Regions from separate parts of the Sporosarcina sp. P19 genome, predicted to be linked through region 1. Evidence: a T-box and tRNA genes for the amino acid it is inferred to sense, from the RefSeq annotation. Region 1 holds a T-box; the other holds one or more tRNA genes.
The links. The T-box of region 1 lies ahead of alaS (alanine--tRNA ligase). A T-box ahead of a tRNA ligase gene usually reads a tRNA of that ligase, here a tRNA-Ala.
Positions count from the first base shown of each region.

Region 1 (5,620 bases):
CACCAAGAACACCCGATTGCACATGCATGGAGTCGGATGTGGCACGCGCAGCACGTGCACGGTTTCGTTGCGCAGCCATTTCTTCGTCAAACCCGATACGATCGACTGCCACGTTTTCTTCAAGAGCAAATTCCTCTGTCAGTTCAAACGGGAAGCCGTATGTATCATAGAGCTTGAACGCGTCACTGCCTGAAACGATTGGTAAGTCTGAAGCTTTTGCCTTTTCAATGATTGTCGTTAGAATCGCCATACCGTCATGCAATGTTTCGTGGAAACGATCTTCCTCGTTTTTCACAACTTTCATAATGAATGCCTGTTTGTCGTGAACTTCAGGGTAGAAGTCTTTCATGATATCTCCAACAATTGGCACCAGCATGTACATAAACGGCTTATCAATGCCTAATTGCTTCGCGAAACGAACTGCTCTTCTTAATAGACGGCGCAGAACATAGCCCCGGCCTTCATTGGAAGGTAGTGCTCCGTCTCCAATAGCGAATGCTACCGTGCGGATGTGATCCGAAATTACTTTAAACGCCGTGTCTGCTTGCGTAGTTTCACCGTATTTTCTGCCTGACACATTTTCAACTGCTTCAATGATCGGTAAGAACAAGTCTGTATCGAAATTCGTAGGCACATCCTGGATAACGGATGCCATGCGCTCAAGACCCATTCCTGTATCAATGTTTTTCTTCGGTAGCGGTGTGTACGTGTGATCAGGATTATGATTGAACTCAGAGAATACTAAGTTCCAAATTTCCAAATAGCGTTCGTTTTCTCCACCTGGATATAATTCAGGATCTGAGAAATCGTCACCGTAAGTTGGTCCACGATCGTAGAAGATTTCGGAGTTCGGACCACTTGGACCTTCGCCGATATCCCAGAAGTTTCCTTCAAGACGAATGATACGCTCTTCCGGAATACCGATCTGATCTTTCCAGATTGCGTACGCCTCTTCATCTTCCGGATGGATCGTAATGGACAAGCGTTCTGGATCAAAACCAATCCATTGTTCATTTGTCAGGAAATCCCACGCACGAATAATGGCTTCTTCTTTGAAATAATCACCAATAGAAAAGTTGCCGAGCATTTCAAAGAACGTATGGTGACGTGCTGTATAGCCGACATTTTCAATATCGTTTGTGCGGATCGATTTTTGTGCATTCGCAATCCGCGGGTTTTCAGGAATCACTCGTCCATCAAAATATTTCTTCAATGTAGCGACTCCACTGTTGATCCATAGTAGTGATGCGTCATCAACTGGCACTAATGCAGCTGATGGTTCTACAGTATGCCCGTACTCTTTAAAATAGTCTAAAAACATTTGGCGAATTTCAGATGCCGTAAGTTTTCTCATCGTTTTGCTCCTCCTAAAATTAAAAAAACTCCACCCCTTGTATAAAGGGGCGAAGGTTTTATTGATCGCGGTACCACCCTAATTACCGCATGACGCGGTATCTCGAGTTGCCTTAACGCGGCAAGACGGCAGGGATTAGCCTGCAACTTCGGAATAGCGTTCGCTGTAGATCTGAGAGAGCTTTTTCAGCCAAGAAGCTCTTTTCTATGACACAGAATAAACAGGTACTTGTTCCTTCAACGTTTTTCAATATTTCTAAACGAATTATAGGAAAGTTCTTTCGCTTTGTCAATCAGTCACTTCAAGAAAGTCAAATGGTGACACGTTGTTCATGCCAACGAGCGGATCAATTCCAGTAAAATTGTCCATCGTTAACTTTGCCGGAGACGACTCTCGTGGTTCAACCGTCACTTTTGCAGGTGCTGTATTGCGCGTAATCGTTTCCTCAAGTTGTGTTGTCTGAACTTCTTGTGTTTCTCCTGTAATGCGTTCTTGTAGCGTTGTCTGTCGCTCTGTTTCATCAGTGCGTGCAATCCCCGCTTTAAATTCTTCCGCTTCACCGCACAGTATTAAGAAGTTCTTCGCCCGCGTAATCCCTGTATACAGTAGATTACGACGTAACATTTTCCGCTGACTTCTGACGATCGGCATGACGACAATCGGAAATTCACTACCTTGAGATTTGTGAATAGAACAACAATACGCCAGTGTCAACTGATTCAAATCGCTTCGTTCATACTGTACTTCATTGCCGTCGTATGAAACCACCATAATTGCTTTTTTGTCAGTAGTTTCTTTCGCTAACATGATCGCAACGACTTCTCCCATATCCCCGTTAAAGACATTGCTCTCCGGTTGATTGACGAGTTGTAGCACTTTATCTCCAATGCGATATATCGTTTCACCGAATACCATTTCTTTTCTTCCTTCTGCAGGTGGATTCGTCACTTCTTGAATCATTTTATTCAAGCCATCTATGCCTGCTGGACCTTTATACATCGGTGCCAGCACTTGGATGTCTTTAATGGAATGTCCTTTTGATGTTGCATTTTGAACAATTTGTTTAACCACAGGCAAAATTTGATCACTCGATGCTTTAATAAATGAGCGATCAGACGTCTTCTTCGTGACATCCATCGTCCATTCTTTGTGCTTGATCATATGTGCCATTTCAATGATTGTGGAGCCTTCACTTTGTCGGAAAATATCGGTCAGTTCAACAACTGGGATTTTTCCTGACTGCATGAAGTCATGCAACACTTGTCCGGGTCCAACGGAAGGTAGTTGATCTTGGTCTCCAACGAATAATAACTGTGCGTCGTTGCGGACAGCTTTTAACAGCTGATGCATGAGCCAAGTATCTACCATGGATGTTTCATCAATGATAATGAGATTGCCATCCACTTCGCGTTCCGTCTCTTCTTCGGTTTCCTGACCTGTAAATCCGAGTAGACGATGAATCGTCATGGCGGGTAATCCAGTCGATTCGGACATCCGCTTCGCTGCGCGCCCGGTAGGTGCTGCCAAAATAATCGGGAATGGTTCTTTTTTGCGTGCATATTCTTCAAGGTCTAGTGAAATGCCATGCAGTTCTGCATACGCCTCAACTAAGCCTCTAATCACGGTTGTTTTCCCTGTTCCTGGTCCACCTGTTAGCACAAGCAATGAAGAATGAAGAGCACGTTCGATGGCCTCTACTTGCGTTTCAGCATATTGCACTTCTAAACGTTCCTCAATTTCACCGATAGCTTTTCTAATTTCAGAAGCAGGAAATTGTTCAGCGACTTCATTTTCGAGAATTTTATTCACTTTAGCTGCAATACCAATTTCCGAGAAATAGAGAGAGGGCAAGTAGAGACGCTGCATTTCGGCAGACAGTGTGCCTTCTTCGACGAGTTCAATCACTGCTTGTGTGATCGATTCGTACGAGATGATATGTGCCTGACTTGATTCAAGTAACTGTTTTGCTTGCGGCAAGATCACCTCTGACTCCACGTAGACATGCCCTGCTGACTGTACTTCATTATGTACGCTGTAATAAACAGCTGCCTTTATACGCGCGGGATGATCTCCTACGATCCCGAGTTGCTTTGCCAGATCATCTGCACGTTGAAAGCCGATTCCTTCGATTTCCTTGATTAAACGGTATGGATTTTCCGTCAGAATCGTGATGGCGTCATCTTGATAGGCTTGATATATTCGCATAGCCACTTGCGGACCAAAGCCCCATTCATTCAGTTGCACCATTGTACGCTCAAGACCTAGATTCTCCTGCAAGACCGAAACAAGCGTATCTTTTCGTTCGTCACTCAAACGCGGGATTTGGTCCAGTACGCTGCGGTCTTCGAGAACTTTCTGGATGACGTTATTGCCGAGTGTCTTGACAATGTCAGTCGCTGTTTTCTTCCCTATTCCAGGAAACAAATCACCGGATAAGTAATGAATCAGACCCGCTTCTGTCGCAGGTAACTCTTTCGAGAACGTCTGCACATCGAACTGTTGTCCATGTACCGGATGGTTGACTAGTCGACCCGTAAATTTGTAATCTTCTTCCGCAACTAAAGGAGGGAATGACCCTTTAATCACTATTTCACTGTCGCGGTAATCGGTATTGGTGGAAGTGACTTTTAGCTTAACGATGGAAAATAGATTCGTCGTATTATGAAAAATCGTCACGACCGGTCTGCCGATTATATATGGTGCTGTTTCACTCATCGCTAGGGCTCCCTCCTTTTTTAGCTGATGTATTACTCGCCTTGTTCACCAAGCTTGATCATATCGAATAAATAACGTGCCTGTGTATGGTCAGGTTCTACAGTGAATGCTTGTTCTAAGTGTGACAGTGCACTTGCTTTGTCTTCCGTTGATACTGCATATAAAACTCCCAAATTATAATGGCTATCCGCATGATCCGGAGCTACCGCCAAGATCGATTCAAATACAGGCTTCGCCTCTTTAAATAGCTCGAGCTTCGCTAGTAAAATTCCATAGGACAATGCAATTTCTTGATCGTCAGGATTTAATTCAACGGCACGCTGCAAATATGGTAAAGCTAAACGGTCATTACCTGCTTGTTCCATACTTTTACCGAGCATGAAATATGCATCGGCAGAGTCCAATCCTGTTTGGATCGCTTTTTCATATAACTTTGCTGCCTCTTCAAAACGCTCTTGATTGTAATACAGATTTGCCAGTCCGTAAAATGCCGTTCCTGCACTTTCGTCAAGCGTCAACGCTTTTTGGAAAAATGGTTCCGCCTGCTCCGCATCTCCAAGTGACGCAAAAATATTTCCAATATTAATATACCCTGTAGGCTCTTCCGGGTTTTCTTCTACTGCTTTCATGAAAAGCTCAATTGCTTTTTCATAATTACCTTCTTGCATTTCTTTAATCGCATCTTGATGAATCGACATGCTGTTGCCTCCTTATCCTACGTATGTCAGTTTCTTGCCGTCTTTAAATACTTCATTGATTGTTCCGCCACCTAGGCACTCATCACCGTCATACAGCACGACAGCTTGTCCTGGCGTAACTGCACGAACAGGTTCATCAAACGTCACAATTGCTTCGTCACCAGATAACTGCACAGTTACTTTAGTATCGGGCTGACGATAACGGAATTTAGCTGTACAAGTAAACGTCTCCGGTAATTCTTTCGATGAACAAATATTCATATCCGTTGCTTGTAAACTCGTTGAGAACAGTGTGTCATGATAGAAGCCTTGTTCAACTAGCAACACATTGCGCTCCAAGTCTTTACCGACCGCAAACCAAGGTTCTCCAGCTCCACCAATCCCTAGACCATGACGTTGCCCAATTGTGTGGTACATGAGTCCGTCATGCTTGCCCATCTTCACTCCGGCCATCGTCTGCATCTCACCTGGACGCGCAGGTAAGTACTCCCCGAGGAATTCTTTGAAATTGCGCTCACCGATGAAACAGATCCCTGTTGAATCTTTTTTCTTCGCTGTTGCCAATCCCGCTTGTTCCGCGACTTCTCGAACTTCGCTTTTCTCCATATGACCTAGAGGAAACATCACTTGCTGAAGTTGTTCTTGTGTCAATTGATTCAAGAAATACGTTTGATCTTTATTATTGTCTACACCACGGAGCATCGCTACACCATTTTCACGTTCTACGACTTGCGCATAATGTCCGGTCGCCAAATAATCGGCACCTAGACTTTTGGCGTGCTCGAGGAATGCTTTGAATTTGATTTCTTTATTACACATTACATCTGGATTCGGTGTGCGACCTTTTTTGTAT
Region 1 is NZ_PDYR01000001.1:578,435-584,054, reverse strand. It holds gene alaS (alanine--tRNA ligase) at 1-1,354, opposite strand, end outside; T-box leader at 1,397-1,603, opposite strand; gene recD2 (SF1B family DNA helicase RecD2) at 1,643-4,069, opposite strand; gene CSV74_RS02890 (tetratricopeptide repeat protein) at 4,102-4,767, opposite strand; gene mnmA (tRNA 2-thiouridine(34) synthase MnmA) at 4,780-5,620, opposite strand, start outside.

Region 2 (5,620 bases), on a different contig from region 1:
GAATGAATTCAACCATTGAATCGTTTCAAAATCATTTTTCTTCACTGCAATCCCTAAGTTTTCAGCTGAAAGCAAACCTTCGAGCTGATGAACTTCTCCTTCGTGTTCTAAGCGCCATACAGCAATAGCAGGTTCATCATACACCACTGCATCAGCCTGTCCTGAACCCATTGTCGTAGCTGCCAACGGGAAATCTTCGTAATCTACTACTTCCGCATTTTTGAACTGAGACTTTGCAAGCAGTGCGCCCGTAGTCCCGATACCTACAGCAATTTTATTACCTTTAACATCAAGCTCTTCCCATGATTTGATACCTTTGCTCGCAGCTGGCACCATGATCGCCTGACCTGTTTTATAGTAAGGATTCGACATGCTAATGGATAGTGCACGGTCTCCACGAATCGTCATACCCGCGATGACCATATCCACATCACCTATTTGCAAAGCAGGTCCTAAGCCATCAAATGCGAATTGTTTAAATTCCACTTCTGTATTTAGCGCTTCACCTACCGCGTTTGCTAAATCGATATCGTAGCCGACAAATCCGCCGTCAATGCTTTTCATTTCAAAAGGGAAATAACCTGGTGCAATTCCGATCACCAATTTCTTGTTGTCTTTAATATTCTTTAACGTGGACTTCTCTGTTGATCCTGCTCCTCCATCGTTACTACTACATCCCGCAACGACCAAGACTAGGATTAGTAATAGTGCTGTAAACATCTTCTTCATACATTTCCCCTTCTCTCTCTTCACTAGTATAAATATTCTAAATTAACACAATTATAAGATACTGACTTACAACTGTCTACAAGTATATGTATACGTTTGCTTGCATACTACATATATTGGACAAGATCTTATAACGGTTACTTCCTATATTATTTAATATACGCTAGAATGAATAATTATACAATAGTAAATAGTTTTATTGCGTACGGTAAAGGGGAGTATAGTATGAGTAGTATCGTTTTAAATAAAAAAAGCAACAGTTCTTGGAGATTTCTCTCAAGAACTGCCGCTATTATCTTAATGGAGCATAGGGGGCTCGAACCCCTGACCTTTGCACTGCCAGCGCAACGCTCTCCCAGCTGAGCTAATGCCCCTCATATCTGATACAATATAGAGTATATCAACTGTTCGTTTAAAAGACAATAGGCAAGAAAGGTGGTTAACGGCATGCAGCATGAAGAAAGAGAGTTGACTGAAACTGTGTCTCTGTGTGACTCCAAGGGACTTCTGAATCCTGAATCAATAGGATACGCACGCAGCCCTTTAGTGAGGAGCAATCTAAGAGGACAGTTTATGAAAAAGAAGCGCTGGAATAATTGGTGCATCTATGGGGAAGAGGTCTTATTGACTGCCTCGATTGTACACTTAGATCATAAAGTTATTTGTCTAGTTTACATACTCAACTATGAAACACAGCGTTTCTATGAAAAACATGTAACCCTACCTTTTGGAAGACGTATAAAAATGCCTGAAGAGGCACTAGAAAGTATTAAGTTTGTTCATGACGATATTACGATTCAACTCGTCCATATGCAAGGCGAAACGCATTTGTCCGTGATCATTCCTGATTTCGACAATGAAGTATTGCATGCAGATTTGCATATTATTCATCCCGAGAAAGATGAATCTTTGAATGTGGTCATCCCGAGAAGTCGAGATTCATTCCATTTCACCTCCAAACACTCTATTATGCCGACTGGCGGATATGTTCGCGTTGGCGATCGACGCTATGATTTTAATCCGTATTATAGTTTCGCGGTCCACGATTTTGGTCGTGGTGTGTGGCATGCCGGAACGAATTGGGATTGGGCAATGGCCTCTCAACGTACAAGCGGTAAACGAATCGGCTTGAATTTCGGCGGCCATTGGACGGATGGTACGGGATTAACGGAAAATGCTGTTTTTGTGGAAGGCGCAATGCATAAGTTCCACGAGGATGTAGTATTCAAGAGCGATAAAAAAGACCCGAAAAGTGCTTGGAAAATACATACGAAATTTTCGGATAATATCCAATTGACATTTAAACCATTCTTCCAATGCCCAACGCTCGATCACTATCTTGTTAGAAAGATGTCGATTACTCAATATGTCGGCTATTATCATGGAAAAGTTCGACTACCAAGCGGACAAGTCTTACCTATTCGACAGATGCTCGGTTCGATCTTGGAGCGTAAGTATCGCTAATTATCCTTCTCTCCTACCTACAAAGAGATCCGTTTTTTTGTTTAAGTTTACTGTTTTAAGGTGATAATACAAGTAGTATACACTTTAGAAAGGGTGGCGCTTATGTCATTACTACGAATATTATCTATTGCAGGGGTTTCATCTATTTTACTTCTCGGAGGTTGCTCGTCAAAAGACAAGGCACCGGACAATGACGCTGCGGTCAGCATTGAAGGCGAGGATGAAGGCAGTACAATGAACACAGGTGACGGCTACGGCTTCACGGATTTCGATTTAACGATCAAGAAAGACGATAAGAAAATCGAGACGGATTATGAGGATGTAAAACCTGGTGATGCAGAGTATGTCAATGAGTTCCAGGAAGTGAATCTCGAAGGCAATGAAGCGATTGACGATATGCATAAGATGTTTATGGAGATTTTGATTGATAACGGAACTACTAAAGATGAAGCGATTGATCGCATTTTACAGTGGTACGGTCTCGATGGGTATGATGAGTTTAAGTTGGATGTAGAGTTTGCAGACGGCAAGACTCTTCACATTGATGAGAAGAAGTAATAACGTGGAACGAGCTATTTATACAGGTTTTGTAAACCATTCTGATTACTGATTCAAAATAAGGCATGAAAAAACCGCTAATTTTTATGAATTAGCGGTTTTTCATGCCTTTATATTACTATTATAAGTAAATAATAGAAAAATTGTACGGAATCCGCTACTAATTGACAGTTGTAGTTGGAACTCGTTGGGCTGCGTTGCAGCCGGACGCGTGTCCTATGGGGGGGCGGTGAACCATACCCCAACTGCAAAGATGCGCTCCTTCTCGCTACAATTCACTCCGATCAACTAACTGAGTGCTTCTGACCTTACTCCCATAAACGCACCCCGTTAGTTCAATAAGGAATAGTATTTTTTTATGGTATCGAAACCTGTTATTACACAATCGCCTCCGTTTCTTCAATATAAGGGTATACAAAAAAGCTGAAAACGCGTGAACGTTTTCAGCTTTTTTTCGTCTACTTCAATGTCTTTTGTTTGCTAAGAAGTATACTTTGTCCGAATTTACGCAGTGAAGAGTAATTCACAGCTTCCAGGCAGAAGGTTTTATACATACTTTTAAAATGGAATACTGCCATAAACGGAAAAGTTAATGTGCCATCATCTCATGTGCGATCGTATGTCCGTCTAATTCTGATGGGTAAAATGTAGGCCAATTAATTACTTCCTCTAATAAAGCTTTGCGATCCTCACCCCAATACAAATGGTAATGATCCGCATCATTTGGCGAGATACTATGATCACTAAATTGAATATACTGAGGAATCCCTTTCGTTGGTTCTACCAATTTAAATATATATCTTACCCCTTTATTCCCTGCTTCATATGTGAGAATTTCGTATCCATCGGATTGATACTCACCTTTATAAGCCTCTCCATTGTTGAAAAACGTCACATTATTCCCTTGAATTACGATACGCTCAGTATCCGTTTTATACCCTACATCGTAATACGCTTTATATTCTTCCACTGTCATATCTTCTTTCTGTTGCACTTTATGAGCAAATACCTCATCTAACGTTCCGTCTAGTAAATATGGATACACAGATTGCCACTCCCCTTCCCAATCAGAAAGCGAGCGCTCTTGTACTTGGCTATCTTCAAAATATCCAGCGTAAATTTTTTCTGTTTCTTCATCGTGTGCGTGATTGTGATCACTTTCATGTGAATGACTATCAAATGCTTGCGTTGTCGTTAACGCTTCACTACTAGTAATCTCCTCTTTTGAATCTGCAGCTTGACACCCTACAAGTATCGAGCTCACTGTTAGTATACTTAGCCATTGTACTTTTGTACCCTTCATTACTCATACCTCTTTTCTAAATCGTAATCATTACGTTTTGTAATTATATATATAAGTTTTATTGTCGTCAATATAAATCGTAATGATTACTATTAAAGAAATACGTATAATGTGCCTAAATCCCTCTGCAATTAGTTTCAGCCACGTATTAATCGGTGCTACTTTGCGTCGCCATTCGTTCACTTGAAGATGCAGCAAAGCTTGGATTTTGTATCAATTCATCTCATTTAGTGCTCGGCTATTGTGTGACTTTAAAATAAAGTTTGAGCAAATTGATACTAATAACCTTGATAAACGGATAAAAAGAAAGAGCGTGTTTGAAAAAAGATTGTTCAAAACACGCTCTTAATATATTCAATTAAATTATTCTTTTATAAACAAGTTTGATCAATCCTGTAATCCTTCTTCAATTAAAGCACCCGTTTACGAAATGGTATATCTAAAGCCATGCCCACTACCCTTGTGCAGAATCCCTTTTTTTAATTACTAAATCTGAGACCACAAATGATATTGCGGGAACTAATGGCAACAAAACTATCCAATTTCTGAAGCCCAAATAAAGTAAAGGAGCAATAAAAGCGATAGCACAAAAAAATATAGTTAATCTGGATTTTCTCTTTATTCCGAGTAAAAGAAAGATAATTGATATAAAAATTATTAATCCTAAGAAAATGTTTAACAAAACATCCCCCCTTTCGGCTCTAAATGGCCCTATTCCGGATTAAATCATCTTCCACAACTGTACCCTATTACTGAATAATCCTTCTTACATTTTTCCTTTTTAATACAATACCTGATACAGAGGCTACCTAATACTGAACACACGAAAAGCACAAATATATTAAATATCCAAAGTGGAGTCATACTGATTTCTTGAATCCCTTTTGCACTAATTGTCACAAATATCAATGTACATTTAAGCAATAGGTAAGTAAAAACATTTGGAACAATTCAAGCAACCCTTCATTTCGTGTTCTTTAAAGCATTCGTCCTAAATGGCATGAATTCTTAGATTAAATGATCATAGTTTATACAACGGTTTTATCCGTTTCAGGCACAACACTTCTTCAACAACAACACCTGTTAATTTACATACAACTCATTATTTCTTTACACTATCTAACAAAATAAAGCCAAACACCACACCAGCCATTGTTTGAATGGTTGAATTTCCCGAATACATTATTTCTGGTACAAACGGAATAATATTCTCCCCTGCTGGTGTAAATATTAATATACTTATAGATAATACACCAAGAGATGGCAACCCAACCCCCATGAATTTAGCCCAATCAAAGGTCCATTGTCTATTTTCTATAATTTCATTTATAAGTTTTGGCAACTTAAGCAACATTCCAATACCAATAGGATAAATTGATGAAAACCAAACAAATGATAGGGCTTCATAGTTCTTCATGTATTCTTGTTTCAACATGAACTAATATTTAGCACCTATATAAATAATAATTCCTATCACCATTGTCCAACCGAAGTAATGAAAGAACCTTCTCATAAAAATCCCCCTTTTTATCAAAATGACTCTTCCTCTATTTGGCTTTGACTTGA
Region 2 is NZ_PDYR01000011.1:62,193-67,812, reverse strand. It holds gene CSV74_RS12155 (transporter substrate-binding domain-containing protein) at 1-729, opposite strand, end outside; tRNA gene CSV74_RS12150 (tRNA-Ala) at 1,031-1,103, opposite strand; gene CSV74_RS12145 (DUF2804 domain-containing protein) at 1,177-2,193, shown strand; gene CSV74_RS12140 (YusW family protein) at 2,296-2,751, shown strand; gene CSV74_RS12135 (ZinT family metal-binding protein) at 3,341-4,054, opposite strand; gene CSV74_RS12125 (hypothetical protein) at 5,157-5,489, opposite strand.
Region 2: it encodes a tRNA-Ala, which carries the amino acid that the T-box ahead of alaS (alanine--tRNA ligase) is inferred to sense. The anticodon was not compared.